Linked DNA regions of Candidatus Ruthia magnifica str. Cm (Calyptogena magnifica). The protein of the gene in region 2 interacts with the protein of the main gene of each other region in a pairwise test. Links are inferred from orthologs where the notes say so. Each region holds a gene or a part of one and is shown on either strand. Other genes may lie near its edges. The genes, in order: grpE and groL.

Region 1 (7,162 bases), 520 kb from region 2 along the record:
TTGTCGCTTCGAATATTAATAGTAAGTAAGTCAAAATATTGCTAAATAAATTTTTTAAGCGGCGAGTTGATATAAAATATTTTATCATTTGATAATAAAGACATTTATTTGAATGAAAAAATAACAACACATGTTTATTGCACTATTTTGTTTCATCAAGATCATCAGTAATCTCTAAAAAACTGTCTTAAAACCAAGGCAACATTATGTAGGGTATACTACCAGTGGTCACGCTTTATTTTATTTGCTGGGTTGAGCTAGTAAATGTTAATATAGTGAAAAATAATAAACTTTAAGTTATATGCTTTCATAACGTCCTCCAATTGATAAACAATATTCAGAACTCATTATATTTACTTCTTATAGGCTATCATCACCCCATTGAAATTAGAATCAATAGTTTTTAGAATTAATATGACCAAAAAATAGTCTTCACAGTCATATTTTTCAATTATAACCTATTGAATTACTACCATGACTGGATGAACTAAGCAGCCATTTAAAGTAAAGCGAAACTGTGCGATTTCTAAAATAATGCTTGAGTCTTTGTTTGGGGTGAGTGTCACGGTAATTGCTTCATGCAATTCTGGTTTAAAGACCGAATCGTGTCTATATTAAATTTTCTTAGGGTTGCTCAAAAGTATCAACAAAAAGTTGTAGGATTTTTGATACACTGTTCTTTGGTTTAATATTTGAGCTTGATTAATGCACTAATAAAAAATAGGGAATATCTACAAACTCGCTTTTTCCAATTGTCACTTTTATTTTTCTTAATCTTAGTAGGTTTTTTGTTTTGGGAAAAAGTATTTTCTCTAGCATTGTCTTCTTGATGGCAGAATAACCTAAATCATATACAATACTGTCTATTCTTTAATTTAAAAAAAAATGGAATAGACAAAATAGGTGCATTTCATCTTTTGAGTAAACCTCTGTCAAATGTTGAATTTAATAAATCTTTTTTTAAATGTTAATGCCCATATGGTTTAATAAAGAAGTTTTGCCTATGGTTGGGATAATAGCAGTATTTGTTGGAAACAAAAATAACTTTTTTCTGAAATTATTTTTTTAATAAAAATCTATATGTTCTTTTGCTAAATCAAAAACCATCGTAATGGGCGCTATTTATCATTGGGTGCAACACTACCTCATTTTTTATATTGGAAGGGCATCTAATGAGTATTCATTTTTTGTGTAAACGAGTGTATTTGTTTGGAATTAAAACCATTTACTAAATTTACCTTCGTTATTATCAATCATGCTTTCCAAGCATAGGTGTTCTATAGTCATCATTGGCAATAGTGTGATATATATTTTTATTTGCTTATTTATTTTTTACTATATTTGATTATCAATGTCGCTATTTGTGTTTCAGTATAAGGATTGAAATATTTTGGAGATAATTCAATAATTCTTTCTATCGTAAAATTATTTACAATATACTCTTGCTCTGTTGAAGTTTGGAGGGATCGTTTTTGTATAAAAACTTATAGGAGCAATATAATCACGGTTCTTGAATTTTAAGACGGCTTTAATACCTCTAGCAATGCTGAACCCCTGGACTGTCGTCGTTCTTATCTGAGGTAGGTATGATTGAATAACTTGAAAAACAATCTGTGAACTGTGAAAACGAAATATTGATAATAACAATATTATATTTTTCTTTAGTTTGAGAGTGTCTGCTATATGATGAACCTTCTTTAAGTATATTTGAATGCCCATCATCAAGCATAATCATAGTAATCTTTGTAACATCTAAATTATCACGCCAAAAGCAGAATTGTATTTTAATTATCTAAAATACCCAATCAATACCTTTTTAACATCATTATTTTTTGATGATAAATGAAAATATGACAATATTTTTATTATAGGTTCTAATCTTTTTGGGTCTCTAATGGCTACTTCATTAAATAGATTACTATGTATTTTTTAATAGAGCCTACTAACATCTTTCCTTGTTTATCCTCTAAATTAGACCAAAAGGCCTACTATACTATTCATTATCTCCAGTTGTATTTTTAAAAATATTAAATTAGCGAACATTGAAACCCTTTCTGCTCCTAGTCCTTTAGAATATTATTTACTTTTGCAAATTTCTTAATTAACCACCTTCTATAGAAATAGAAGCGGATATTTTTTCGCGTAAGTTATTGCTTATTCTAATACTTTAAATAATTTTTCATTTGGTCACTTTGCTTCTATAATTATAACAGCACGATTAGACTGTAGAACATACAGATTGCAACAACCATAACTTTTTTAGACCCTGGTACGTTTGTCGGAATTTTTATGGCCTAGAATCCTTCCGAGATTAATCAACTAATTGATTGTCTATATAATATTCTATATCTCTTTCATTTTAATTGTGTAATCTACCCTGTTAGTTCCTTATAATTAATTCTATTATTGTCAATTTTTTCTATATTTAGAATCAATTTTACAACTACTCTAGTTCAATCTAAATATAAAATCATTACATTAACATATCTATGCAAGTGTTTGATGAATATATGTCGTTATATCCTTGTTTTAAAACTGTCAAAACGCTCTTTATACTGTTGTTATAAGAGAATTATGATATAAAATATTTTAAGTCTAAATAGCTCCTAAATTCATCAGTTTTTATTGAATTTTACCCGGAATCCTTGTTAAGTTATAAAAACTTATTATCTATTGGGCTACCACAACCATTGCTGGGCGAACCAAACGACCATTTAAAGTAAAACCAAATTGTACGACTTCTAAAACAGAATTTGAGTCCTTACCTGGCATGGGTATCATGGTAACGGCTTCGTGTAATTCTGGGTTAAAGGCCTCGTCTTCTGGGTTAATCATTACTACGCCAAATTTTTCTAGGGTTGAGAGAAAAACTTTATTAGTCATTTCTAGACCTTCAACAATATGCTTAACGGTGGCTTTTTCTTCTTGTGCGGTTTTAATTCCCATGCTTAACGAGTCTTTGACCTCAAGTAATGCTTTAACAAAACTATCTAGTGCAAACTTGTGTGCATTTTCAACATCTTTAGCGTTGCGACGTTTTAAGTTTTCCATTTCTGCTTGAGACCTTAAAAGTTTATCCCAGTTATCTTTAGCAGACTGTTGTGCCTGAATCAACTGTTCTTTCAGGTTATCTTCTTTTTCTTTAGGTGTTTGTGAGACTGCTTTAATGGTAGGGTTAATATCTTCTTTTTCTGTTGATTTTTTTTTTGTCATTTTGATGCTCAATTCATGTATATTTGTTAGAATTATTGATTATGGATAAGATTAAAATTATCCACAAAGTGCTTGATTATATGGTGACTATTTTAAAGAATTCAATCTTAATGATTAACAATTATGTTTAACATAATTGGTATTATCACCAAACCTAACGATTCTGTGAGTAAAGGTACAGCTATTGAGTTGAGTGAATTTTTATCAACTCAAGGCGTGGGTGTGGTATTTGATGATAAAAGTATTGCCCAACAAGCAGATTTAATTATTGTTTTAGGTGGTGATGGTTCGCTACTTAATGCGGCACGTAGTTTTGTTGATAACAATATCCCAATTTTGGGCATTAATCTTGGACGACTAGGTTTTTTAGCAGATGTGCCATTAACAGGTATGTTTGATATCGTTTCTGAGGTGTTAAATGGTAAATACACCAAAGAGGAGCGCTGTCTACTATCTTGTCAAATAAAGCAGAATAGCGAAACACTAGATAATTTTTTGGCATTGAATGATGTAGTTATTCATCGAAAAGAACATTTAAAGATGGTTGAGTTTGATGTTTATATTGATGATAAATTTGTCAACAATCAACGCGCTGATGGTTTGATTATTACCACACCAACAGGATCAACTGCTTATGCACTATCCAGCGGCGGTCCTATTATGCATCCAGGTGTGAATGCCATTGGCTTAGTATCAATTTGCCCGCATACTATGAGCCATCGTCCCTTATTGATGCCAGGCAATAGTGAAATAGTGATTCAAGTGAAAGATTCAGACGATGGGGCAATTGTTAGTTTTGATGGGCAAATTTCAGTTGCTATTAAAGCTGGACAAGATATTCGTGTGTTTCAGCACAGTAGTTTTATTTATTTATTACATCCAAAGGATTATGATTATTTTGAGATTATTCGTTCTAAATTACACTGGGGTCATAAACTCTAATTGAGATGTTGTCTTAATAAGTGTTAAAAATTTAGCGGTTATTGAGACTTTATACTTGTCTTTTAAGCAAGGCATGAGTGTTGTTACAGGTGAAATAGATGTAGGAAAATCCATTATTTTACATTGGTTGAGTGGCCATGGGTGATGGCTACTTTGGTGCAGATAAAGTTGAATTAGCATCAGTTTTTATTACGTTCCAATCAACAACGGTAATTATTAGATACGTGCTCTGATACGTAAGTTTTGCACCTCGTTTAATTTGGTAGTGAATGCACAAACAAGTGAGTGAGAAAATTGATGATTTGAATAATAACTATCAAATGAGGTTGCAACAATAAGAATTGCTCATTCACTAACTCAAAGAATTAAATGATGAGCATTTAGTGAATAAAAGTTAAGCGCGATTGAGGCTGAATTTAAGGCCAGTGCAAATAGTGTAGTGTTAATTGAGAAAGTAAATTAGCTTGAAAATGAGATGCTCTAATGATTAAATATTACTGAGATGTTAGCCTATTACGCTCAAGCGCTCAGTTGCAAACTCAAGAGAGTATTTATGAACCTCATTATTATTTGAATAGCTTATCTATTGATGATGAAACCGTTAAAACACTAGATATGTATCTTAGTGAGTTACATGATTTAGACAGAAAATACGGCCATCAAATTCTTGAATTATTAACCATCAAAAATAATATTGAGTTGTAATTAGACGAGATAGAAATTAACATACACTCGCTTTATGAACTTAAAACAGATTATCAAGAAAAACACAGTAAAATAAGATTAGAACCATCAAGACGCATGAGTTATAAAACTTAATCACATAAGCGACAAGTCTAACGATGTGCGTTTAAATGCTGCAGAGTCGGTTGATTTTTTAATCAAAACCAATATGAAGCAAGATTTTTAGCCTTTAAAAAAGTCATTTCAATTGGTGAATTATCATGTATTTCACTAGATGGTTCAGTGATTGAAATGACCGCGAGTACACCTATACTTTTAAGTGAGTGTTACTCATTTAACATAAGTAACCTGCCTTTGGTTAGTAGTATTTACGTATGTAAAAATCACAAAACAAAGATGGAGTACAAATCATAGTTATGTAATACTTTTTTTTAAAACCAAGGATACGCCTAACTATTTAGTATAAAAAGGCATCTTGTATGCATTTTATTAAAAAATAAAATTAGGAGTGTCTATTTTTCTTTAAACGCTCAATGCCTAGCATTTTAAAAATGTACTTTTGATAGACAGGTTCTGAGTTACCTGTTTTCATGTTGCGAATGAAAAATTTTTCAAAGGCAATTTTAGCAATGTGCATTATTTTACCTTTTTTAGCCCAAGTAACGTTTCTAGGTGGAATTTGCGGCATGGCGACAAAGGTTGCAGCTGTATCACCCATGTCAGCAATACAAACAGCATTCCAAGTTGGGATATGAGAAGGCGCTTTATTGGCAAGCATTTCTTCAATATTATGTACAACAGCGGTGACCATGGATTCAATCATATAGCCTGTTTTTGGCGTGCCGCACATAACAGGAGTTGCCTCAACAGGTGGAATAGCGATATTTACACCAATTGAAAAAATATTACTTTTAACAGGGGATTGTTGATAATCATTCACCATAACAAAGCCACGTGGATTAACAAATCCTGCATCTACATCGGCTAATTTTGCAACTATATCGACGCCTTTAAAGGCTGGCAACATCATGGTATATTGGGTGGCAATCTCAATAGTTTTAATCACTTCTCCTTCGTCGTTAGCTTGATCTACGGTTACATTATCTATGGTGACATTAGTCACCTTGGCATTGATAATCCACTTGATATGGCGTTTCCTGAATTCTGATTCTAACAGACTTTTTGAATCACCCACACCACCCAGACCTAGATGGCCAATATAAGGCTCTGCAGTCACAAAGGTGATGGGGCATTTATCACGAATACTTCGTTTTTTAAGATCAGTATCCATGATACATGCAAATTCATAAACTGGACCAAAACAGGAAGCGCCTTGCACCGCGCCCACAACAATTGGACCACCGCCATTCGAACAAAACTCTTCCCACTTTTGGCGTGCTGATTCAGCATGGGCAGTGGTACAAATTGAAACGCTATGGCCCTCAGGGCCTAAGCCTTCAACTTCATCAAAGGCTAATTTAGGACCTGTTGCTAGCACTAGATAGTCATAATCTACAATCCGATCGCCAACCATGACTTGATTATCATTAGGTTTGATTTCACTGGCCTCGCCGATAATAAGCCCAATATTTTTGCGTTTCAAATGAGGTTCAAGTAAAAAACTAATGTCCTCTTCACTGCGCCAACCAACTGCTAGCCAAGGATTTGAAGGAATAAAGTTAAAGTTTGGATTGTTGGAAATAACCGTTACCTTGTGATCCTTTCCTAATGTTTTTTTAATATCATAGGCAAAAGGTAGTCCGCCTGTGCTTGCACCAATAACAACAACATGGGCCATGCTTCTCTCCTCAAAATGAGGTCAATTATTCTGATAATATGCACACTTGTCAAATATATCACAATACGCTAATGTTATTAACTATAAGTGCAAGACGTGATTTAATTGATTAAAGTTACAAAAAAACGATTTTTTATAAGCTAGACTAGTATAATCTCAGTCTTTGGTAAGGACGATAGATATTTTGGCAACAGATAATGGATGGCCAAAGGCACAATTAGGCATGTTGTTAACAGTGGGTGTTTATTTTGCCATTAATGGTGTGGCTTTAGCAGCAATTTATGGCAGTATGATTAGCTTGTTAAATACAAGTTTAATCAATAGGAGCACAAATAAACAAAGAAGACAATTAGGTATTAGCGCAGGAGCTAGCGTTAGTATGGTAGTAGTGAGTGTTGTTATGCGTATGGCTATGTTGGTGGCATTGACTTTATTCGGCTTATTGATTTTAAAGTTATCACCAGAGGCGCTAATTATTGGCTTGGTTTTGGGTCAAGTTGGTTTTTTAATAGATAAGGTTATAAA
Region 2 (11,331 bases):
ATATTTTTAACTTCTGGCAGGACATCAACACCTTTTTGAACTATGTACTTAACAATTTTGGTTTTAATATCAACACTAACATGGTTAATACCATTTTTTGCTAATGTATCGGTAATGGTTTTGGATAAGATAGCGTGGTAACTATTAGCAGGATAATTAAGTTCAATGTTAACCTGAATTTTATCACCATCAATGTTAATATCATTAATGATATTTGAAGAAACAATATCTTGTTCGGTATAAATATCAACAACCTTGGATAAAATATTTTCAATTTCCTTGTTCGTTAAATCTGCCATCTTTGTTGTATCCAATTAAGTAAAATAGCGATATTTTATCGTATAATGGTATAAGCCACCCTTAATATTAACAAGCCTATTAACATGACATCGCGAAAAATTCTCGTTACCTCAGCATTGCCTTATGCTAATGGTGAAATTCATTTGGGGCATTTATTGGAATACATTCAAGCTGATATTTGGGTGCGTTTTCAAAAAATGATGGGTAATGAGTGTTATTATGTTTGTGCTGATGATACACATGGCACGCCCATTATGCTTAAGTCTGATGAGCTTGGTATTACTCCTGAGACGTTAATTAAGGGTGTGAGTGAACGCCATCAAGCAGATTTTAAAGAATTTTCAATAGGTTTTAGCAAATATCACTCAACTCATAGTCAGGAAAATAAAGACATTTCTGCTAATATTTATCACAAGTTAAATGATGCTGGTTTTATTAAAACACGTATCATTTCTCAGGCGTTTGATCCTGAAAAACAGATGTTTTTACCCGATCGCTTCATTAAAGGTGATTGTCCTAAATGTGGTGCTAATGACCAATATGGTGATAATTGTGAAATTTGTGGGGTAACCTATTCGCCAACAGAACTAAAAAATGCCAAATCTATTATTTCAGATGCAACTCCAATCGCTAAAGACTCGGAACACTATTTCTTTGACTTGCCTCAATTTGAAACGCAACTTAAAGCGTGGATCAAAGAAGGGCATTTACAAGATGAAGTTAGCAACAAATTATCTGAGTGGTTTGAACAAGGCCTTCAACAATGGGATATTTCTCGTGATGCGCCGTATTTTGGTTTTCAAATTCCTGATGTGGAAGGCAAGTATTTCTATGTTTGGCTAGATGCACCGATTGGCTATATGGCAAGTTTTAAAAAGCTTTGTGATGAACAGGGTTTGGATTTCGATGAATACTTTAATAAAGACTCAAATACAGAGCTTTATCATTTTATCGGTAAAGACATTGTTTATTTCCATGCACTTTTTTGGCCGGCTATATTGATGGGCTCGAATTATCGTACGCCAAGTGCAATCTTTGTACATGGATTTTTAACCGTGAACGGACAAAAAATGAGCAAATCTCGTGGCACATTTATTCAGGCTAGAACTTATCTTAATCATCTTAATCCTGAATGTTTGCGTTATTATTACGCCTATAAACTGTCTGCTAAAATTGACGATATAGATCTTAATTTGACTGATTTTAAACAACGTGTAAATTCAGACCTAGTAGGTAAAGTGGTTAATATTGCTTCACGTAGTACGGGATTTCTTGTTAAGAAATTTAACAAAACTTTATCTGATTATGCTATTGATCCTGAGCTTTATCATGAATTTGTTGCTTGTGGTGATATCATTAAAAAACACTATGAAGCGCGTAATTATAATCAAGCTATGCGTGAGATTATGAAATTAGCCGATAAAGCTAATCAATATATCGATGAGCATAAGCCATGGCAACTGGTAAAAAAAGATACTAAACAAGTGCATGACGTGACTTCACTTGCTATTAATTTATTTAGAGTGTTAATGACTTATCTTAAACCAGTATTGCCTGTTATGGCAAAACAAGCTGAGATGTTTTTAAATATAGATGCGTTCAATTGGCAGGATTTAAAACGTCCTTTAACCAAGCATCAAATTAATACATTCAAACCTTTAATGTCACGTATTGAAGATGAAAAAATTGAGCAAGTTATTGAAGCTTCAAAACAAAACATGCAAGTAGTTGCGTAGAATAAATACTAGAATGATAATATGATTCAAATTGATTTAGGTGTTGCTAAAATTATCAAAGCCAAAAATGTACAAGGCACGGATAAATTATTACAATTAACATTAGATATTGGCGAACAAGAAACACGCAATGTGTTTGCAAGGCATTAAAGCGTATTATACAAATGAGGAATTAGAAGGACGGCTCACCATTATGGTTGCAAACATAGTACCTAGAAAAATGCGTTTTGGTATTTCACAAGGTATGGTGCTTTGCAGCAGGTGATGGTGAATCATTGCATATTTTGTCAGTTGATTCTAATGTCAAACTAGGTATGAAAATCAGCTAACCTTGAAATATTAGCCATTTTTGATTAAAATAATTTTTTTCGGAAGGATTTCAGAGTGGCCGAATGAGCACGCTTGGAAAGTGTGTGTACCTTTGTGTACCGTGGGTTCGAATCCCACTCCTTCCACCATATTAATTTATTATGAAACCAAATTTCCAACCTAAAAATATTGTCAAAACCATTGAAAAATTAACCAGAAATGGGCTTAAGGTGGTAGAAAAAGCAAGCCTTGGTACTAGTTGGAATAGTGTGGTTGCAGCTACTGATCAAACGGCTCTTGAATTGGATAAGTTCACTAGTGTTAACTCACACTTAAATGCAGTCATGTTTAGTGATGAATTTAATCAACAATATGAAAAAACATTGCCAATCATTACTAATTTTTATTCTAATATATCTACCAACAAAGGTTTATATCAAGCTTATAAAACACTCAAAAAAACTAATCTTAATAAGCAACAACAACATATCGTTAAAGATGTCATAAAGAGCTTTGAGCTTTCAGGTGTGGACTTGGAAGGCAATTTTGCGCATAGATTTAAATCCATTAAGAAAAAACTAAGTCTACTTAGTAATGAATTTTCTAGAAACGTTTTAAAGTCCACTAATGAGTGGAAAAAAATTGTAGATAAAGATGAGTTAAAAGGCTATAGTGATAATGAACTAGAAAAAATTAAAACTGATAAGGGTTATGAGTTAAGTTTACAAATGCCTGTTTATATGGATGTTATGACTTATTTAGACAACCGAGATTTAAGAGAAGAAGTGTATAGAGCTTATGTATCAAGAGCTTCAGAATTGGGTATTACTTCAACTGATTATAATAACAAGCCAATTATGGATGAGATTTTATCATTGCGCGCTGAAATGGCTAATATCTTAGGTTTTGAGCATTATGCGCAGTTATCTATTATGTCTAAAATGGTTAGTACAATTGATGAAGTGCTTCAGTTTTTGTATAATTTGGTAGAGCGTTCAAAGCCTCAGGCGCAATTAGAGTTAGAAGAACTAAAGAAGCTTTCAGGAATTGATTTAAAACCGTGGGATTTTGGGTTTTATAGTGAAAAACTTAAAGAGCAAAAATTTGGATTTAAAAAATCTGATCTAACTCCATACTTCCCAGAGAGTAGTGTATTAAACGGACTATTCTCAACTATTGAAAATTTATATCAAATTAAAATTGAGAAAATACAGCAAGATAGCTATCATGTTGATGTTAAAGTTTTAAATGTTAGTGATAAAAATGGACTCATTGGTAGAATTTATCTTGATTTATACGCTAGAAGAAACAAGCGTTCTGGCGCATGGATGACAGATTATCAACCTTTAATTGAACCTCATAAACCTGTTGCTTTTGTGGTTTGTAACCTTAATTCCTACACTAAAGACAAACCAGCTTTATTTGAATTTGATGAGATTGTTACTCTATTTCATGAATTTGGACATGCGTTACACCATCTATTGACTAAGGTTAAATACCCTTGTGCTGCAGGTATATCTGGTGTGCCATGGGATGGTGTGGAACTTCCTAGCCAATATATGGAATTTTATGCGTTTGAAAAACAAGTCATAGCCTTAATTTCAAAGCACTACAAAACTGGGCAATCTTTGCCCGATGATTTGTTTAATAAACTCATTGCTTCTAAAAATTTCCATTCAGCATTGGCTATGTTACGACAGTGTGAGTTTTCATTGTGGGATCTTAAAACACACATGTCAAATTCAGATACTTATGAAGTATTAACCCAAGTTCGATCAGAAACAGCGCTGATGGATAGCATTGATGAAAATAGATTTTTAAACACTTTTGGTCATATTTTTTCAGGGAGTTACGCAGCAGGATATTTTAGTTATAAATGGGCAGAAGTTTTAGCAGCTGATGCTTATTATTATGTACAAGGGGAAGGCGGTATTGGCTCTAACGCCTCTAAAGATTTCTTGTATAATATTTTGGAGATAGGTGGTAGTTTGAATTTTATGCAACAATATATAAAGTTTAGAGGTAAAGAGCCTTCGATTAATGCTTTATTGCAAGCAAATGGTATTTTTTAGCACATACTTAATTAAGGAAAAATATGATTAAATTTATTCTCAGTATTGTTATTATCTTAGCATTGATTGGTGGCGCTGTACAGTTTATTGCAACTGATGAAAGCTGGTCTTTAGTCATGAATAAGGAAGTTGCACTTAATAGTATTCAAAATGGTACAATTACAATCTATGAGTTAATTTCTGATGCTGATAAAATCAAAAGTGTTGACTTGACAACAGTAAAATAATCAACATTTTCAAGTAATTTTTTAATCTTCGTTAATGTGAATGAAGCTGTTAAATTTTGCTGAATACAATTGAGCCATTAGTGCCACCAAATCCAAATGAGTTAGAAATGGCATGATTGATTGTCATTTCTCGTGCTTCATTAGCACAATAATCTAAATCACAATTTGGGTCTTGATTGATGATGTTAATGGTTGGTGGTGCAATTTGATTTTTAATGGCGAGTGCAGTAAAGATGGCTTCAATGCCACCAGCAGCACCTAATAAATGCCCAGTCATAGATTTGGTTGAACTCATGACAATGTTATAAGCGTGCTTATCAAGGGCCAATTTAGTAGCATCTGTTTCTGCTTGGTCGCCTGATGGCGTGGAAGTACCATGTGCGTTAATATAATCAATTTGATCGGTGTTAATACCTGAGTTTTTTAGTGAATTTTGCATGCATCTGGCCGCACCTTCTCCGCCTTTTGAAGGTAGTGTTATGTGATAAGCATCACTACTCATGCCATATCCTGAAACTTGTGCATAAATTTTTGCACCACGTGCTTTAGCGTATTCGAACTCTTCTAACACCACAACACCTGCACCATCACCAAGCACAAAACCATCTCTGTCTTTGTCCCAAGGGCGAGAAGCGTTTATTGGGTCATCATTACGAGTAGACAATGCATGTGCTGCAGCAAAACCACCTAAACCACAGTTGGTGGTTGACATTTCAGCACCACCAGTAATCATTACATCAGCATCATCATATTCAATCAAACGAGAAGCGCCGCCAATATTGTGAGTGCCTGTACTACAGGCACTCACAATAGCAAAATTAGGGCCTTTTAAGCCATATTTTATAGAAAGATTGCCTGAAATCATGTTGATAATTGAAGAGGTGACAAAAAAAGGTGAAATGCGCTTTGCTCCTTTTTCTCTGAATAAATCTGCAGTTTTTTCAATTGTACCAAGACCACCAATGCCAGCACCGATAGTAACACCGATACGATGGGCATTTTGTTCGGTAACTTCAATACCACTGTCTTCAATAGCTTGAATGCCAGCGGCCATACCGTAATGGACAAAAGTGTCCATTTTTTTGGCATCTTTAGGCTTTAAGTAGTCGGTAATTTCAAAACCTTTGACCGAGCCACCAAACGTAACCGATTGACCTTTGGTATCGATATTAGTAAGTGAAGCAATGCCAGAATGACCCTTAAGAATATTATCCCAAGATTCATCTACACTTAAACCGACTGGGCAAACCATACCCATACCTGTAATAACAACTCTTCTTTTACCCATAATGTTTTAAAACTTAATATAAAAAGCACTTAATTTTAAGAAAAATAACTTTATTGCGTTAAGTTGATAAACGAAAACTATAAATTATTGTTAACGTAATCAATTGCTTGTTGAACTGTGGTAATATTTTCAGCTTGATCGTCAGGAATTTCACAGTCAAATTCTTCTTCAAGAGACATAACTAATTCAACAGTATCCAAAGAATCTGCACCTAAATCATCAATAAAAGAAGCATTGTTATCAATATCGCCGCTTACGTCTAATTGTTCAGCTACAACTTTTTTTACTCTTTGTTCAATACTCATTTGTTATTTCCTTAACTATTTTAATAGCTATTATTTTATCGTCAAAAAGAGGTTATACAAGATTAAATTTAAAATTTTTTATTAAAGTATTTTATGTAAATAATGCTAAATTTGATATCGGGTTGGGTCTGCTACTTTTGCTTCTATAAAGCCTAATTTTCTATATTCACACGCATCACAAATGCCACAAGCTTTTCCACTTTTATCTGCCTGATAGCATGTTGTTGTTAGTGAATAGTCAATGCCAAGAGAAAGTCCTTTTTTGATAATTTGTGCTTTATTCAAATGAATTAGCGGCGTATGAATGGTTAATTTTTTCCCTTCAATACTTTGTTTAGTGGCAAGATTAGCCATTACCTCAAATGCTTTGATATAAATCTCTCTACAATCAGGATAACCTGAGTAATCCAGTGTATTAACACCAATAAATATATGCTGACAGTCTAATACTTCTGACCATGATAGTGCATAGGATAAAAAAATAGTATTACGAGCAGGTACGTAAGTGATCGGAATATCATCGCTTTTAGAAAATTTTGGTATGTCTATTTTATCATCTGTTAAGGCAGAGAAATCAATATTAGATAAAGATATTTTCATAACTCTATGTTTAATAGAGCCAAAAATTTTGGCAAAATTCTCAGCAGATTTTAACTCTGACTTTTGTTTTTGTCCATAATCAAAACTCAGACTATAACATTCAAAGTTTTTTGTTTTGGCAATAGCTAAAGTTGTAGTAGAATCTAGCCCACCAGATAAAAGAATAACGGCCTTGATTTTATGTCTAGTATTAGACATTAGCCAAATTACCTTTTTCTTCTAACCATTTTTTTCGATCAGCTGCGCGTTTTTTACTTAACAACATGTCCATAGTTTGAAAAACTTGCAATGGATCATCTAATGTGAGTTGAATTAAGTGCCTAGTATCAGGTAGCATGGTGGTTTCTCTTAGTTGATATGGATTCATTTCACCCAAACCTTTAAAACGCTGAACTTGAATTTTAACATGCTTGTTTTTATTTTCTATTTTTTTAATAATAGCATCTCGTTCATTGTCATCAAGGGCGTAATGAACATATTTTCCTGCATCCACACGATACAAGGGTGGCATTGCAACAAATATATGTCCTTTTTGAATAAGTTTTTGGAAATGTTTTACGAATAAAGTGCAAATGAGCGTAGCAATATGTGCGCCATCTGAATCGGCATCAGCAAGAATACAAATTTTTCCATATCTCAAGCCAGATAAATCTTCACTATTAGGCTCAAGACCAATAGCAATGGCAATATCATGAATTTCGTTACTGGCCAATACTTGCTCAGAATCAACCTCCCAAGTGTTTAAAATTTTACCGCGTAGTGGTAAAATAGCCTGATACTCTTTGTCTCTTGCCTGTTTGGCAGAACCGCCTGCAGAGTCACCTTCAACTAAAAATACTTCTGTTTGATTAAGATCAGTACTAGTACAATCTGATAATTTTCCAGGCAGGGCAGGACCGCTAATTATTTTCTTGCGAATGACCTTTTTATTAGTTTTAAGTCTTGCTTGTGCATTGGCAATAGCCAATTGAGCGATTTGCTCTGCAATGCTAGTATGTTGATTTAGCCAAAGACTAAAGGCATCTTTAACGACATTGGCAACAAAACTAGCACTCTCTCTAGAGGAAAGTCTTTCTTTAGTTTGTCCGGAAAATTGAGGGTCTAATATTTTAATAGATAATGTATAAGCAATTTTTTGCCAGATATCATCAGGCGTGAGTTTGATGTTTTTGGGGATTAAATTTCTAAATTCGCAAAATTCTTTTAGGGCTTCATTAAGCCCTGATCTTAACCCATTAACATGTGTACCACCACCAATGGTTGGAATAAGGTTAACATAACTTTCAGCCACAACATTGGTGTTGTATTGCGTCCATGCAAGCGAACAATTAAGTTGCTGTTCGTCAGTTTTATAATCAATAATAAATGGTGTGGGTGGTAGGCAATCTAAAACATCTAAAGATATAGACAGATAATCTTTTAAGCCTTCTTTGTAAATCCATTTATCTGTTGCTTCATCTATTTCATTATAAAAATTAACCTCCAAACCTGGACATAAAACCGCTTTAGAGCGTAGATTATGGCGTAATTTGGTTACAGAGAATTTAATGGTGTCAAAAAACTGTGCATCAGGTTTGAATTTAACAGTGGTACCTGTGTTACGTTTTCCAACTTTGCGAGTTATTTCAAGTTCTGTTTGCTTAAAACCGTTTGAAAAAGTGATGTAATGTTCTTTAGCGTCCCTTTTAATCCAGATTTCTACTAAGGTGGATAGGGCATTAACCACTGAAATTCCAACACCATGTAAGCCGCCTGAAAATTGGTATGAATCATTTGAAAATTTTCCACCTGCATGGAGTTTGGTTAAAATAACTTCAACACCTGATTTTCCTTCTTTAGGGTGAATATCCACAGGCATACCTCGACCATTATCTTCAACGGATAAAGAACCATCTTTGTATAAAATAACGCTAATTTTAGAAGCATATCCTGCAATTGTTTCATCAACACTATTGTCAATAACTTCTTGGGCAAGGTGGTTTGGGCGCTCAGTTTCAGTGTACATTCCTGGACGTTTACGTACTGCTTCAAGACCTGTTAAAATCTCAATAGAGGATGAATCGTAGTTACTCATAATGAATTAATACAACTTAGGGTGTAAAAAATAGTGCATTCCCCATACAAAAATAAGGCGAATAGCTCACTATTTGACGAGCTTTTAGGTAAGAGGGGTCCTTGTTTTATGTGCTTCATAGGTTATGCTAGGCTAATGCAGTGGTCTTAATGTTTGAATATGATAATTTTACAAGTATCATACCAAAAAAAAGCTCCATTTTATGGAGCTTTTTATTTACTTAAATAAAAAAATTGTTACATCATACCGCCCATGCCACCCATATCAGGTGCTGCAGCAGTAGCAGGTGTATCTTGAGGAGTATCAGTAATCATCGCCTCAGTTGTAATCATAAGACCTGAAATACTGGCAGCATGTTGTAACGCTGCACGAACAACTTTTGTTGGATCTAAAATGCCCATCTTAAGCATATCACCATATTTTTCTGTTGCTGCATTGTAGCCATAATTATCTTTACCTTTGGCAACTTCGTTAAGAATAACAGAAGCCTCACCACCACCATTTGTTACAATTTGGCGTAATGGTGCCTCCATAGCGCGTTTAGCAATGTCAATACCAATATTTTGATCATGATTATCACCCGTTAATCCATCTAAGGCTTTAATAACACGAACCAAGGCAACACCACCACCAGGAACGACACCTTCTTCAACAGCAGCACGAGTGGCGTGTAACGCATCATCAACACGGCCTTTCTTTTCTTTCATTTCAACTTCAGTAGCAGCGCCTACTTTAATCACAGCAACACCACCTGATAATTTAGCCAAGCGTTCAAGCAATTTTTCCTTATCATAATCGCTCGTTGTAGTTTCAATTTGTGCTTTAATTTGTGCAATACGGCCATCAATATCGACTTTTTTGCCAGCACCATCAACAATGACAGTGTTTTCCTTGCCAATTTCAATGCGTTTAGCAGTACCAAGATGTTCTTCAGTTACCTTTTCTAAAGACAAACCAACTTCTTCTGAAATAACCATACCACCTGTTAGTACGGCAATGTCTTCCAAAATTGCTTTACGACGATCGCCAAAGCCAGGAGCTTTAACCGCTGCAACTTTAACAATACCACGCATATTGTTAACTACTAACGTGGCTAACGCTTCACCATCAATGTCTTCGGCAATGATTAGCAAAGCTTTGCCTGATTTTTGAACTGCTTCTAATGTAGGCAATAAATCACGAATATTTGAAATTTTACCGTCATGTAATAATACAAAAGGTGTTTCAAGATTAGCAGTCATTGATTCTTGATTGTTAACAAAGTAAGGTGATAAATAGCCGCGATCAAACTGCATGCCCTCGACCACATCAAGTTCATTTTCAAAACCAGAACCTTCTTCGACTGTAATAACACCAGCTTGACCCACTTTTTCCATGGCATCAGCAATAATATCACCCACAGAAATATCAGAGTTTGCAGAAATGGTACCAACTTGGGCAATGGCTTTTGTATCATTACAAGGTTGTGAGAACTCACGCAACGCATTAACAGCAGTTTCTGTTGCTTTGTCAATACCTCGTTTAAGGTCCATAGGGTTCATGCCTGCCGCTACTGATTTAACACCTTCAATAACAAGCGCTTGTGCAAGTACAGTTGCTGTTGTAGTTCCATCACCAGCAATATCATTGGTTTTTGATGCCACTTCTTTGACCATTTGTGCACCCATGTTTTCAAATTTACCTTCCAAGGTAATTTCTTGAGCAACAGAAACACCATCTTTGGTAATTGTGGGACCACCAAATGATTTATCTAGTACAACATTTCTACCTTTAGGTCCTAGTGTTACTTTAACTGCGTTAGCTAGCATATTAACACCATCTAACATTAAATTTCTAGCTTCTGAGCCAAATTTTATATCTTTTGCTGACATTTTTAATCTCCTTTATTCAATAATTGCGACAATATCGTCTTCACGTACAACTAGCAATGTTTCACCATCTACTTTAATTTCGTTACCCGCATATTGACCAAATAATACCTGGTCTCCAACTTTAACATCTAATGCAATAACATCACCATTATCGTTAATTTTGCCGTTACCAATCGCCAAAATTTCACCCTTTGAAGGCTTTTCTGTGGCTGAATCTGGAATGATTAATCCACTTTCAGTGGTTTTTTCCTCTTGTGTTCTACGGACAATCACACGATCGTGAAGGGGACGAATATTCATTTTTTTCTCCTAGATTAATAAACAAATAAATAATTTTTAAGCTTAATGCTTGAACTTAAAAATCAGTCTTTAAAGAGATTGCTCTTGTAAGTTTGATTTAAGCTTTTGCATAGCTTTAGTTTCAAGTTGGCGCACTCTTTCTTTTGAGATACCATACTTGTCTGCTAAAGTATGTAGGGTTGTTTTTTCTTCTTTCAAGTATCTAGATTGTAAAATATCTAAACTTCTTTCATCTAATGATGATAAGGC

Evidence for each region.
Region 1: the proteins of groL (region 2) and grpE interact in binary tests that used the Escherichia coli proteins (3 or more experiments, as listed by UniProt). The link is inferred for Candidatus Ruthia magnifica str. Cm (Calyptogena magnifica) from one-to-one orthologs.

Annotation. Positions count from the first base shown.
Region 1 is NC_008610.1:1,130,396-1,137,557, reverse strand. Bases 1,443-4,164 are described here. They hold grpE (nucleotide exchange factor GrpE), read right to left. Parts: upstream 3,214-4,164; coding sequence 2,671-3,213; downstream 1,443-2,670. Other genes in these bases: RMAG_RS05275 (NAD(+) kinase), read left to right, coding at 3,337-4,155; RMAG_RS05920 (hypothetical protein), read right to left, coding at 1,538-1,735. Outside these bases: RMAG_RS06170 (hypothetical protein), read left to right, coding at 4,726-4,860; RMAG_RS05270 (NAD(P)/FAD-dependent oxidoreductase), read right to left, coding at 5,342-6,637; RMAG_RS05265 (ATP synthase subunit I), read left to right, coding at 6,822-7,162. UniProt on the Escherichia coli protein: Participates actively in the response to hyperosmotic and heat shock by preventing the aggregation of stress-denatured proteins, in association with DnaK and GrpE. It is the nucleotide exchange factor for DnaK and may function as a thermosensor.
Region 2 is NC_008610.1:612,311-623,641, reverse strand. What follows is about bases 8,466-11,331. They hold groL (chaperonin GroEL), read right to left. Parts: upstream 10,783-11,331; coding sequence 9,148-10,782; downstream 8,466-9,147. Other genes in these bases: rpoH (RNA polymerase sigma factor RpoH), read right to left, coding at 11,152-11,331; RMAG_RS02805 (co-chaperone GroES), read right to left, coding at 10,795-11,082; parE (DNA topoisomerase IV subunit B), read right to left, coding at 8,466-8,911. Also shown: iron-sulfur cluster carrier protein ApbC, read right to left, coding at 1-299; RMAG_RS02840 (M3 family metallopeptidase), read left to right, coding at 2,507-4,417; RMAG_RS02835 (hypothetical protein), read left to right, coding at 4,441-4,644; fabF (beta-ketoacyl-ACP synthase II), read right to left, coding at 4,694-5,932; acpP (acyl carrier protein), read right to left, coding at 6,010-6,237; 7-cyano-7-deazaguanine synthase QueC, read right to left, coding at 6,343-7,035; more of parE, read right to left, coding at 7,028-8,465.